Regions from separate parts of the Bradyrhizobium sp. CCBAU 51753 genome, predicted to be linked through region 1. Evidence: riboswitches for the same ligand, from Rfam matches in the RefSeq annotation. Region 1 holds a riboswitch; each other region holds the start of a gene.
What was found. A riboswitch is a leader RNA that binds a small molecule or an ion and turns the genes downstream of it on or off. The one in region 1 is predicted to bind cobalamin.
Positions count from the first base shown of each region.

Region 1 (3,227 bases):
GGCCGCAGTCCGGATTGACCCAGAGTTGCGAATCTTCCAGCCGCTTTCGAGCCAACGCCACGAGCTCTTTCATCTCGCCCGTCCCGGGCACGCGCGGAGAATGGATATCGTACACACCCGGCCCGATTTGATTCGGATATTTGTAGTTCCTGAACGCGTCGAGCAGCTCCATTTTCGAGCGCGACGTCTCGATTGAGATGACATCCGCGTCCATTGCAGCAATCGCATCGATGATGTCGTTGAATTCCGAGTAGCACATGTGGGTATGGATCTGGGTTTGATCGGCGACGCCCGATGAGCAGATGCGGAAGCAATCCCCGGCCCACTCGAGATAAGCCGTCCACTCCGACCGACGCGGTGGCAATCCTTCGCGCAGTGCAGCCTCGTCGATCTGGATCATGGCCGCACCAGCATGTTCGAGATCGCCGACTTCGTCCCGGATCGCGAGCGCAATTTGACGACAGACCTCACCTCGAGGAATATCATCGCGAACAAACGACCAGTTCAAGATCGTCACTGGTCCGGTCAACATCGCCTTCATCGGCTTCTTGGTTAGTGATTGCGCGTACCGCCACCAACCCACGGTGATCGGCTTCGGCCGTGAGACATCGCCAAACAAGATCGGCGGCCGGACACAGCGCGAGCCATAGGATTGTACCCAGCCGTTTTTGGTAAATGCGAAGCCGGCGAGTTGTTCGCCGAAGTACTGCACCATGTCATTGCGCTCGAACTCACCGTGCACGAGCACGTCCAGGCCAATGTCCTCCTGCCAACGTACGGCGCGCGCCGTCTCTTCCTTGAGGAACCTGTCGTATTGGCCGTCGCTCATCGCGCCTCGCGCGTGTGCTGCGCGAGCATTACGGACCTCTGCAGTCTGCGGAAACGATCCGATCGTGGTGGTAGGAAACGCCGGTAGTTTGAAGCGCTTGCGTTGGATCTCGGCACGGCTGGCAAATGCACTGGCGCGCCGACGCGTGGTCTGGTTGATCGCTCTCATCCGGACGGCGACACTGGCATCTCGGATCTTTGGCGAGGTCCCACGGTTTGTGGTGACGCGCTCCGATTCCGCAAGAACGTCCGAAACCTTCTGATCACCTGCGAGAGCCCGCGCCAAGGTCGCAAGCTCGCGAATCTTCTGAACCGAGAATGCAAGCCAACTCTTGACGTCTGACGCGAGCTCCGTCTCGAGTTCAACGTCGACCGGCACGTGAAGCAGCGAACAGGATGGGGCGATTTGTATGCAATCCTTGCCGAGCTTCGCGATAGCGGGATCGAGCCGCTGGCGCAGTGCCGACAAATTCGTCCGCCACACATTGCGGCCGTCTATCGCGCCGAGTGACACGACCTGGTCACTTCGCCCGGCGGTAATGATCTGGTCCAATAACGCTGGCGCCCGAACCAGATCGATGTGGAGCCCGGCGACAGGTAGGCGCAAGGCGGTGGGAAGATTGTCGCCGAGGTCGCCGAAATAGCTGGCGACCATGATCTTGATGGCCGGCCCTTCCTTGACGAGCCGGTCATAGGCATGTAGCAGGGATTTTTTTTCCCCCTCATCCAGATCGAGAACCAGGCATGGCTCGTCGAACTGAACCCAATTTGCCCCGCGTTTGGTCAATTCCTGCAGAACCTCGATATAGACCGGTATCAGGTCATCCAATAGTGACAGGGGCTGGAACGCAGGATCAGCACTCTTGCCCAGCTTTAGGAATGTGACCGGGCCGATCAGGACAGGGCGAGTCTGAAAGCCGAGGGACTTGGCTTCCTCATACTCCTCGATAGGCTTGCGAGAGGACAGCCTGAAAGTCTGTCCGCGGTGAAATTCCGGGACCATGTAGTGGTAGTTGGTGTCGAACCACTTGGTCATCTCCTGCGCGGGCGCGCCATCGCCGCGAGATCCGTATCCGCAACTCGCGCTCCGGCTGTCGTATTGTGAACCGCGTGCCATGGCGAAATACGTCTTGAGGGAAACGGGCTCGGCTTTCGAGGCGTAGACTTCCGGAATGGCGCCGACCATGACACTGGTGTCGAGCACCTGGTCGTACAGCGAGAAGTCGTTCGACGGAATGACGGTTACGCCGAGGGACTTCTGGCGCGCCCAGTTGGCGGCACGTAGGCCGGCTGCGTCCTCGAGCAACTGCTGTTCGCTGATTCTTCCGGCCCAATAGCTTTCGAGCGCGAGTTTGAGCTCGCGTCTTGGACCGATGCGCGGCATTCCGAGCGTGGCAACCGGAAGTGAGAGAAGAGACATAGCGCTAACCCCATGTTGGGGGCAAAGGCCATGGCGGACGCAGGCAGGAGAAGTCGCCCGAGCGACGGCTGCTTGGCGCACCACCGGGACACCCCGCCCGTGGATGAACATATTGTCGGGGCAGGTCTCCTGGCTCGCGGGTCATTGCCGCTGTCCGGCCTTCCCGAAGCCGCGCCGGCTTCAGTGACTCTGTTGGACAGTGGCTCGCCGCTCACAGTTGCGGGGGCAGCGCCGGCATTGGCACCGGCTTCCCTCTTGGCTCCGGATCAAACGGAAACCGGAGAACCTCGACGACTTGGATTATCGGCAAGAGAACTCGGCCGTCAACCTCTCAAATTGGTGCTGCGACCTCTCTTACGCGAATGACGCTCCACAGCCACGCTTGATCGCGACGTGGAAGCCACTCTCCAGTCATAGCATATCGGAATGACCATCTCGGAGGCGCCTTGGCGTCGGGCGGCGTGTCAGATCTGTGGAAGAGACGAATGCGGCCTGCACGATGAAGATCACGCCGCCGGGCAGGACGCTTTTCATGCGGCCCGGCTTTCGAACGGTTCATAGAGCACGCTTCGATGCATCCTTGCTTCTCCACCAATAACCATGGATCAGTGTCGGATAGGCGCAAAAGATATGCGCTAAATCCAGCAGCATGCTCAGCGAACATGTTGATTTGCGACCAGCCAATCCTGGTAGGCGTCACGCCGACGTTTTTGGTGATACTGGCCAAAGCAAGCATATTCAATCACCACAACGGAAAAGAGAGCCTCGCAATGAAAATGGCTGTTTGGAGTGTCCCCGACGTCTTTGCTGCTGCCGTCTTTACGATCGGTCTGTTCGACTGGGTCGCAAGACCATTTATGGGTCGCCCCGTCAGACAGATGCTCTCGAAAGTTTGAGTAGTTCAAGCCGAAGCTAGCAAGACCTGAGGCTTTGCTCTCGCCGGTCGACCCGACTGCGTGGAAGCGCAGGCCCTCTAATG
Region 1 is NZ_CP030037.1:2,631,589-2,634,815, reverse strand. It holds gene metE (5-methyltetrahydropteroyltriglutamate--homocysteine S-methyltransferase) at 1-2,248, opposite strand, end outside; cobalamin riboswitch at 2,350-2,553, opposite strand; gene XH93_RS11745 (hypothetical protein) at 2,911-3,144, shown strand.

Region 2 (3,227 bases), 1.9 Mb from region 1:
GTTGTAGGTCGAGGCGAAGCTGATGGTCGGCACCGTGCCGAAGAACGCGCTCTGGGTGTCGCGCTGCCGCCAGCCGCCGTCGACGATCAGGTCGACGCCGTTGATCAGGGTCTTGGTGAAGCCGGTGGTGACGCTCGCGGTCTGCTGGTTGGCGTGGTCGAACGGCGTGGCGGCGCCGCGCCGATCGGTGGCGAGCTCATTGAGCCCGATCGACGGATCGACCAGCCGGCCGCCGGGCAGGCCGAGCTTCTGGTCGCTGCCGGTGACGGTCAGGAACGCGGTGAAATCAGGCGTGGTGTAGTTGACGTTGCCGACCGCGTTGCGCTGGTCGAGCGCATTGTTGACGCGATAGCCGTCGGACTTGATGCCGTTGCCATAGAACGAGGTCGACCACGGCCCCGCATTCAGCGCGGCGGACACCGCGGCCATCCGGGTGTTGAACGAGCCGACACCGCCTTCGGTGCGGATCGTCGCCGGCGGGCCACCGACGCCGGTCTTGGTGATGATGTTGACGACGCCGCCGACCGCGTTGTCGCCATAGAGCACGGCGCCGCTGTTGCCGCGGGTGATCTCGATGCGCTCGATCGAATCGATCGGGATGGTGGTGAGGTCGAAGCCGGCCTTGTCGATGTCGTTGAGGCGGCGTCCGTTGAGCAGGAACAGCGTGTTGTCGGAGGCGAACGCGCCGAAGCCGCGCAGGTCGACCGCGGTCTTGGCGCCGTTCGGGCCGCCATAGAGCGATTGCAGCTGCACGCCCGGCACCTGCGCCAGAATCTCCGGCAGTGATTGCGTCGGCGAATGCGCGATGTCGTCGGCGGTGATCACGGTGGAGGAGGCGCCGACGATGCCGGCGAACTGCCGGCCGCCGCCGCCACTGCCGGTCCCCGATGCCGTGCCTGACGACGCCGTGTTCGATCCGGGTCCGGTGCCCGTATTACTGGACTGTGAACTGCCTGGTGCGCGGCGGCGCGGGGCAGGCGTTTCATCGGTGGTCGGCTTGGCGCGGGTGACGTTCTGCTCGCCCGGCTTGGTGACCTCGATCGGAGGGAGCTCTCCGGCGACAGCGACCTGCTGCGCCCGCGCCGCGGCGGTGAAGAGCGCCGGCGCAAGCATTGTCATCGCGAGCAGAAGCGCGCGACGCGGCCGGATGGAAGGGAAGGAGAACATAGGCGAGGCCTCGGAATGACGGCAGTGGCACGTCACCGCGACCCAGTCTCACCATCGTGCTGGAAGCCTCAGGTGAAGCCAATGCCTGTACTCCCCGACCGACATCGTCGCGTGTGACCACGGTTGACGGCAGGTCTCCTGGCTCGCGGGTCGTTACCCTTCGTCGCCTTCCCAGGACCGAGATTCCCAGTGGCCTGTGACGAAGGATTCACCGCCTACAGTTGCGGGGGCAGCCGCGGCCTGGAGGAAGTTTCCTCGTACCGCATTCCCTTTTTATCCCACTAAGGAACCGTCCCGGTCATCTAGGGTTCGGCAGGGCGCCAGAGTCAATCCCGGCGGAAACGGGGCCGGCGTCCGGCGGCCACGGTTTTTGCCGTGTGTCGCTTGTCTGCCACGGCGATCGCTGTAAGAGCATGGATACGATGAGCGTGCAGGATTTTGCTTTTGCGGCCGAGGTCGCGGCGCGGCGCCGGTGGGGCGCGGCCGCGGCGTTGGCCGCGCTCGTGGTGCTGTTGACGCTGCTCTCGCTCGGCACCGGGCCGGTGCGGCTGTCGCCGCTCAGCGTGACCGAGGCGCTGTTCGGCGGCGGCAGCGACGTCGCGCAGGTGATCGTGCGCGAGATCCGTCTGCCGCGCACTATCCTGGCGGTTGCGATCGGCGGCATTTTGGGATTGTCGGGCGCGGCGCTCCAGGGGCTGCTGCGCAACCCGCTGGCCTCGCCGTCGCTGTTCGGCGCGCCGCAATCGGCGGCATTCGGCGCGGTGCTGGTGATCGCGCTCGGGCTTGCCGACGTGCGTTCCTATGCGCTGCCGGTGGTGGCGATCATCGCCGCGTTCGGCTCGGTGTTCGCGCTGCTTGCGATCGCCGGCCGCAATGCCGGGCTGTTGATCCTGATCCTCGCCGGGCTCGCGATCTCGAGCTTCGCGGGCGCCGCCACCGCGCTGGTGATGAACCTCTCCAGCAATCCGTTCGTGGTGCTCGAGATCGCGTTCTGGCTGCTCGGCTCGCTGGAGGACCGCAGCTTCGTCCATGTCGCGCTGGCGCTGCCTTTCATCGTCGCCGGTGCCGCCATCCTGCTCAGCCAGGCCAGCGCCTTCCGCGCGCTGACGCTGGGTGAGGAGGCGGCGCAGAGCCTTGGCGTCGATGTCGGCCGGCTGCGGCTCTTGGTGATCACCGGCGTCGCGCTCGGTGTCGGCGGCGCGGTCGCGGTGACAGGCACGATCGGCTTCATCGGCCTGGTGGCGCCGCATCTGATGCGTCCGCTGATCGGTCACGATCCGGCGCGGCTGCTGGTGCCGAGCGCGCTCACTGGATCGGCGCTGCTGCTCGCTGCCGACATCGCGGTGCGCATCATCCCGTCGACCTCGGACATCAAGGTCGGCGTCTTGACCTCGATCATCGGCGTGCCGTTCTTCCTCTATCTGATCATGCGCGAACGCCGCGCGCTCGGCGGAGGCGTGGCATGACGCTGCTTGCCGCAACCAATCTCGATACCTCGCTCGGCAGCCGCAAGGTGCTGCACGATATCTCGCTGTCGCTCGCCGCAGGCCATCTCGTCGCGCTGGTCGGCCCGAACGGCGCCGGCAAGACCACGCTGCTGCGGGCGCTGGCCGGGCTGATTCCATCCGGCGGCGAGATCAGGATCGGCGGCAATGCATTGTCGACGCTGTCGCTGCGCGAGCGGGCAAAACGCTTCGCCTATCTGCCGCAGGGCCACATGGTGCACTGGCCGCTGCCGGCGCGCGACATCGTCGCGCTCGGCCGCTATCCGCACGGCGCGACCGATCCGGCGCGGCTGTCGCCGAAGGATATCGAGGCCGTGCTGCGGGCGATGCAGGCGGTCGACGTCACGGAATTCGCCGATCGCCGCGTCACCGAGCTCTCCGGCGGCGAGCGCAGCCGCGTCGCGCTGGCCCGCGTGCTCGCGGTCGAGGCGCCGGTGATTTTGGCCGATGAGCCGACCGCCTCGCTCGATCCGCGCCACCAGATCGATGTGATGCAAAAACTGCGCAACGTCGCCGATACCGGCGTACTGGTCGTCGTTGTGACCCATGATCTCG
Region 2 is NZ_CP030037.1:711,896-715,122, forward strand. It holds gene XH93_RS03225 (TonB-dependent receptor) at 1-1,113, opposite strand, end outside; cobalamin riboswitch at 1,278-1,476, opposite strand; gene XH93_RS03230 (iron ABC transporter permease) at 1,590-2,633, shown strand; gene XH93_RS03235 (ABC transporter ATP-binding protein) at 2,630-3,227, shown strand, end outside.
Region 2: another riboswitch for cobalamin. It lies ahead of XH93_RS03225 (TonB-dependent receptor); the one in region 1 lies ahead of metE (5-methyltetrahydropteroyltriglutamate--homocysteine S-methyltransferase).

Region 3 (3,227 bases), 3.2 Mb from region 1:
GGCCGAAGACGCGACCACTGAACGTTGCGTCCATCCGGTTGCCGGACTGTTTCTGGTCGTGGAGGATCTCGATATAGCTGGTGCGATCGATCAGCTGGGTCTTCGGATTGAAGGTGTAGTTCTCGATGTCGCGCCAGTGCCGCTGGCTGTTGAGATAATACAGCGTGTTGTTGATCCTGATGCCGTCGGCGACATCCCACTCGGTCTTGAACCGGGTCCAGCTGTCCCGGTAGCGGATGGTGCTGTCCAGCGCGTTGTAGTTCTTGAAGCGGAGCGTATCGAGGATGGTGCCGCCGACCAGCGGCGTGCCGAAATAGCGCGACGGGCTGCGGTCGCCATAGTCCTCCGACAGCGTGAAGGCGAGATTCTCCGAGGCCTGCACCCGCACCGCGGCGGAGACCACCCCGTTCGAGCTCTTGTCGCGATCGACAAAACCGTCCGACATGTTGCCGGTGGCGTTGATGCGGTAGGACACATTGGGATTGATCGGGCCGGTGCTGTCGACCGAGAGCCGCTTCGTCATGTTGCTGTCGAGCGACACCGCGGCTTCGTTGTACGGCGTATTGAGCGGCTTCTTCGGGATCACGTTGATGACGCCGCCGATCGCGCCCTCGCCGTACAGCACCGAGGCCGGGCCGCGCAGCACCTCGATGCGCTCGGTCGACCAGGTGTCGTAGGGGAACGTCAGGGTGCCGGAGCCGATATAGAAGCGGGTGCCGTCATACAGCGTCATCACCGAATTGCTGCCGGCGAAGCCGCGGGTGCTGAACGACAGCCCGCCATTGCCGGGCGCCGGCGTTGCGGTGAAGCCGGCCGCATTCTGGGTGACGGCGTCGGTCACATTATGCTGGCCGCGCTCCTCGATGGTTTGCGATCGGATGATCTCGACGCTGCCCGGCGTCTGCAGCGGCGTCAGGTTGAGACGGCTGCCGGTGCCGCCCGGCGTGTTGGCGTTGAGGGTCGGAGATGGCGCGCCCGATCCGGACGAAGCGACAGGTTGCGACAAGCCAGTGGCGGCCGCGGCGGGCGCCGCAGGTCGTGGCCGGGGCCGCGCAGCGGTGGTGGCGCCGTTGCGCTCGGCGCGCTTCGGCTTGGCGGCGGCGGGCGGCGACACCTCGACCGGATCGAGCACGGTGGTTGATCGGGCGGTCTGCGCGAGCGCTTCGGCCGGCAACAACAGTGATGACAGGGAGCAAATGAAGCCGAGGCGCGACCTGAGCGCGACGGAGGCGGGGGACGACATGAACGGACTCGCGGGTAACGTGGCACGTCACCGCGAACGCGGACACCGCATCACCCCAAGGGACACCCAAGGTAATACGCCGATCCCCACCAGGACGCCCCGCCCGATGTGCTCGCGTGTGACCACGACTGACGGCAGGTCTCCTGGCTCGCGGGTCGTCGCCTGTCGCCGCCTTCCCGGGCCTGACGGACCAGTGGCAAATTGACGAGAGGCTCGCCGCCTACAGTTGCGGGGACAGCCGCGGCATTGGGATGTCACCCGCACCGCATTCCCTTTTGATCCCCCGAAGGAGAACCGTCGGGCGGAACGATAGGTGCCGGCTCCGGGGGTGTCAATTCGACGTGAATGTCACACGCATCGTTTGCGAGATGGTGCGGCGGAAGCGACACAGCGCTAGCGGTGTCTGACGCACAGACTGTTTGCCCCGTCATCCCCGCGCAAAGGCTTCGCCTTTGCGCGGGGGTGACGGATAACTCACGCAGCGCTGAGACTGTTGCCCCGTCATCCTGAGGAGCGGCCACTTGGCCGCGTCTCGAAGGATGCACGGCCCGGCCGGTGGCCGTCGACCCTTCGAGACGCGCGCAAGAGCGCGCTCCTCCAGCGACAAAGGCGAAGCCTTTGCGCGGGGGTGACGGAAAACTTATGCTTCATGTCATCCCGCTTCAACACATCCTTGCATCACCGCATCGATCTCGGCGCGCGACAGCGCGCCCATCTCGGCGATGAAGACGATGCGTGTTCGCGGCACGCCGGGCGTGGGCGCGCCGCCGGCCGCCAAGGTCGCGCGTCCGCCGGCGAGTTGAAACACCGTCAGCCGCCCGGGCTGCTCGACCGTCTCGAACAGGCCCTTTGCCCGCGCGAGCTTTGGCGCCAACCGGCCGATCGCCTGCTGCAGCCGCGGCAGCACGATGCGCCGGTCCGACGTCCAGCTCAGCGTCTCGAACCGATCCGCCGCCGGGCGGCGCGGTGTCACGTCGCGCGGCTCCGGCATGCGGTCCGGGTCGATCGGGAACAGCAGCGCGGCGGGTACCTCGCCGTGATCGGCGTCGACCACCACGGCCGCCGGACGCTGTGCGCGGATCGCCTCACGCGTCGCCGCGCGCGCGCCAGGGTCCGCGAGGTCCACCTTGCTCAACGCCACCACATCGGCCGCGCGGAGCTGCGAGCGCAGCAGCGCGTCGTTCAATGCGGCCGGAGGCTGCGTGGCATCGACCACGCACAGCACCGTCTCCAGCGGCGCCTCCTTCCAGATCACCGGATCCATCAAATTGCGCACGATGTCGGAAGGATCGGCGATGCCGCTGGTCTCGATCACGATGAACTCCGGGCGCGGGTCGCGCCGCAGCAGCGTGGCCAGCGTGCGGATCAGATCGCCTTCCAGCGTGCAGCAGATGCAGCCATTGCTCAGGCTGACCACGCCATCGCTGCTACCTGCGATCAGCTCGGCATCGATGTTGATGGCGCCGAAATCGTTGACCACGGCAGCGATGCGCCGGCCCTCGGCGTGCGCCAGGAGATGGTTGACGACCGTGGTCTTGCCCGCCCCGAGAAAGCCCGCGACCAGCAGGATCGGGACCGGCAGGACTTGGGCTTGCACGTCAGCCCCCAGTGATGGGCCGGCGCACCGGGCGGCCCGGCCGCGCCGCGACATCGAGCACGCCATCGTTGATCAACGGCTGGCCGCTGACCACGAGATGGCGCACGCCCTCCGCCGGACGGTTCATCGCCGAAAAGGTGGCGCGGTCGCTCAAGGTCTCGTAGTCGAACACCACGACGTCGGCATCGGCGCCGGCCTGCAGCCGGCCCTTCGCGCGCATCGCCGGCGTGCTCGCCGAGAGAATTTCGGCCGGGATCAGCGCGCATTTGCGGATGCCCTCGAGCAGCGAGACTTTTCTGCGCTCGCGCACCCATTCGCGGATGAAGCGGGTGAAGCAGCCCGCCGAGCGCGGATGCGACGTGGCATCGTCAGGCAGCGGCCAGGCAT
Region 3 is NZ_CP030037.1:8,507,381-8,510,607, forward strand. It holds gene XH93_RS39120 (TonB-dependent siderophore receptor) at 1-1,243, opposite strand, end outside; cobalamin riboswitch at 1,359-1,557, opposite strand; gene XH93_RS39125 (GTP-binding protein) at 1,896-2,825, opposite strand; gene XH93_RS39130 (amidohydrolase family protein) at 2,842-3,227, opposite strand, start outside.
Region 3: another riboswitch for cobalamin. It lies ahead of XH93_RS39120 (TonB-dependent siderophore receptor); the one in region 1 lies ahead of metE (5-methyltetrahydropteroyltriglutamate--homocysteine S-methyltransferase).

Region 4 (3,227 bases), 1.1 Mb from region 1:
CGACAGGCCCGGCATAGAGTCCGGAGGCCAGCGCCAGCTGCGCGATCACCGCCTGCGCCGCGACCGGGCCGCCCTTGTCGCACAGCGCCTTCAGCCGCCGCAGCGTCGAGACCGGCAGTGTCGAAAATTCATCCAGCCGCAGATCGTCGCGGCCGTCGGCCGGCAGCACCACCAGCGCGATGTTGCGTTCCTTCGCCAGCCGATGCAGCGCCGCCAGCCCATACGGCCAATACGGTTCACCGCCGATCAGGCGCACCAAAATGCCGCGCGCCTGCGACAGCGTTCGCTCGATATAGGTGTCGACCGAGAGCGGGTGGCGCAGCTCCGCGAGATTGGCGAGCCGCAGCGACGGCAATGACGCGCGGCCGCGCCGCCAGCCGGCCGCAAATGCCGCAAGGTCGCTGTCGGAAAACGAGAGCACCACGAGATCGGCCGGATCCTGGCCGAGGTCCCTTGGCGTCGCGGTCTCTTCGAGGCCGCGGCTCTCGCGGAAGATGACGTGCATCAGACACCCAGCCGCGCCCTGATGGCTGCTTCATCGATATCGCCGTGTTCACCGATCATGACGAGCTTTGATTGCCGCACCCGCGCACCCCACGGCATATCGAACTGGTGCCGCACCCGTTCGCCGACCGACTGCACCAGGAGCCGCATCGGCTTGCCCGCGACCGCGATATAACCCTTGGCGCGCAGCACGTTCTGCTCGCGCGCCAGCCCCTTGATCGACGCCACCAGCGCCTCGACGTCGGCGATTTCGGGCAGGTCGATCACCACCGAATTGAAGTCATTGTGCTCGTGCTCGTCCTCGCCGTCGTGATGCGACGGGCGCGATGCGAGGTCATCCTCCGCCGCCGCCGCGAGGCCCAGGATCACGCGGGCATCGATCGCGCCCTCGACCACCGGCAGCATCGGCACCTCGCGCGGCATTTCCGCGGTGATCGCCTCCTTGGCGGCCCTGATCCCTTCGGCCCCGGCGAGATCCGCCTTGGTCAGCAGCACGATATCGGCGCAGGCGATCTGGTCCTCGAACACTTCCGACAGCGGCGTCTCGTGATCGAGATTGGCGTCGGCCGCGCGCTGCGCATCGACCGCAGCCGGATCGGGCGCAAAGCGGCCGGCGGCAACGGCCTCGGCATCGGCCAGCGCGATCACGCCGTCGACCGTGATGCGCGAACGAATCTCGGGCCAGTCGAATGCTTTGAGCAGCGGCTTTGGCAGCGCGAGGCCCGATGTTTCGATCACGATGTGATCCGGCTTCACCGGGCGCGCCAAAAGCTGCTCCATCGCCGGGATGAAATCGTCGGCGACGGTGCAGCAGATGCAGCCATTGGCGAGCTCGACGATGTTCTCGGCCGGACAATCGGCATCGGCGCAGGATTTCAGAATCTCGCCGTCGACGCCTTCGCTGCCGAATTCGTTGACCAGCACCGCCAGCTTCTTGCCGTTGGCGTTCCTGATCAGATGCTGGATCAGCGTGGTCTTGCCCGATCCGAGAAAGCCGGTGACGACGGTGACCGGAATTTTGGTGAGCGCGTTCATTCTGCGGCCTCGGGTAGGACGACGGGCGGGATGCGGGCGAGCGATTGCTTGCGAAAGATTTCCGGGCGGCTGCGCCACGGCACGATGCCGTCGGGCGCCGCCGCATAGGCGGCGCTGCCTGCGATCACATCCTGTGCATTTTCCGCGGACAGCCGACCATAGACATAGGACCAACGGCCGGGCGCGCTGAGCGCGACCGAGCAGCCCTGGCTGCAGGCCGACAGGCATTCGACGGGAACCAGATTGACGCCGTCGGGCACGCCGGCGTCGAGCAGCGCGGCATGCAGCCGCGCACCGGGCGGGATTTCACCTTCGGCCAGCGTCTGCCCGGCGCGGCAGGTGATGCAGACATGCAGTGTAACGCTCATCGCCCATCCCAGATTGGCAGCGGGGGCGATGAGGCAACCGAACCGACGATGAACAAGGTTCGTTCCCCGTCGCGGAACACCCCGTCCGCCGGTTCTCACATCACTGCGCTGGCAGGTCTCCCGGCTTGCGGAGCAGGATTTTGTCCTTTGATCCCCGCCTTCCCGATTCCGTCAGGGAATCAGTGGCTTTGGGAATCTCTCCGGTCACGGTCGCGGGGGCGGCTGCGCTTCGGGCTTTCGCCCTATCGCATTCCCTCTTCGCCTGTCGTAGGACAGGAACCAACGCGGGCCCACCATTCGTCCACGGCTCCAACTTGTCAAGCCAAAGGAACGTCATGACTTCCGATGCAAACACCACTGAGGACGAAGCCGCGGACGCCGGCTCGTCGCAGGAGGCGCGGCATGCCGCCAGGATGGCGAAGAAGAAGGTCGCCCGTGACAAGATCATGGCGACCAAGAGCGGCGAAAAAGGCCTGATCATCGTTCATACCGGCGCCGGCAAAGGAAAATCGTCCTCGGCGTTCGGCATGATCGTGCGCTGCGTGGCGCACGGTTTCCCCTGCGCCGTGGTGCAGTTCATCAAGGGCGCCTGGGATACCGGCGAGCGCCGCCTGCTCACCGGACATTTCGGCGATCTCTGCCAATTCCACGCCATGGGCGAAGGTTTTACCTGGGAGACGCAGGATCGCGCCCGCGACATCTCGGCGGCGCAGGCCGGTTGGGAAAAGGCCAAGGAGCTGATCGCGGATCCGAGCTTGCGCATGGTGGTGCTCGACGAGATCAACATCGCGCTGCGCTACGATTATCTCGCGATCGCCGACGTCGTCGAATTTTTGACCACGTCAAAACCGCCGATGACCCATGTCGTGCTCACCGGGCGTAACGCCAAGGACGAGTTGATCGAGATCGCCGACCTCGTCACCGAGATGACGCTGGTCAAGCATCCGTTCCGCTCCGGCATCAAGGCCCAGCCGGGCGTCGAGTTCTGACTGAGATCGCCATGGCGCGCGCATTGATGATCCAGGGTGCCGGCTCGGACGTGGGCAAGTCGCTCATCGTCGCGGGCCTGGCGCGCGCCGCCAAACGCCGCGGCTTGCGCGTGCTGCCGTTCAAGCCGCAGAACATGTCGAACAACGCGGCCGTCACCGTCGACGGCGGCGAGATCGGCCGCGCCCAGGCGCTGCAGGCGCTCGCCGCCGGCGTCGCGCCGCACACCGACATGAACCCGGTGCTGCTGAAGCCGGAGAGCGATGTCGGCGCCCAGATCATCGTGCAGGGCAAGCGCGTCGCTACCGCCCGCGCGCGCGAATATGCCGCCAT
Region 4 is NZ_CP030037.1:3,685,713-3,688,939, reverse strand. It holds gene cobN (cobaltochelatase subunit CobN) at 1-505, opposite strand, end outside; gene cobW (cobalamin biosynthesis protein CobW) at 505-1,539, opposite strand; gene XH93_RS16265 (DUF1636 domain-containing protein) at 1,536-1,907, opposite strand; cobalamin riboswitch at 2,000-2,206, opposite strand; gene cobO (cob(I)yrinic acid a,c-diamide adenosyltransferase) at 2,243-2,896, shown strand; gene XH93_RS16255 (cobyric acid synthase) at 2,908-3,227, shown strand, end outside.
Region 4: another riboswitch for cobalamin. It lies ahead of XH93_RS16265 (DUF1636 domain-containing protein); the one in region 1 lies ahead of metE (5-methyltetrahydropteroyltriglutamate--homocysteine S-methyltransferase).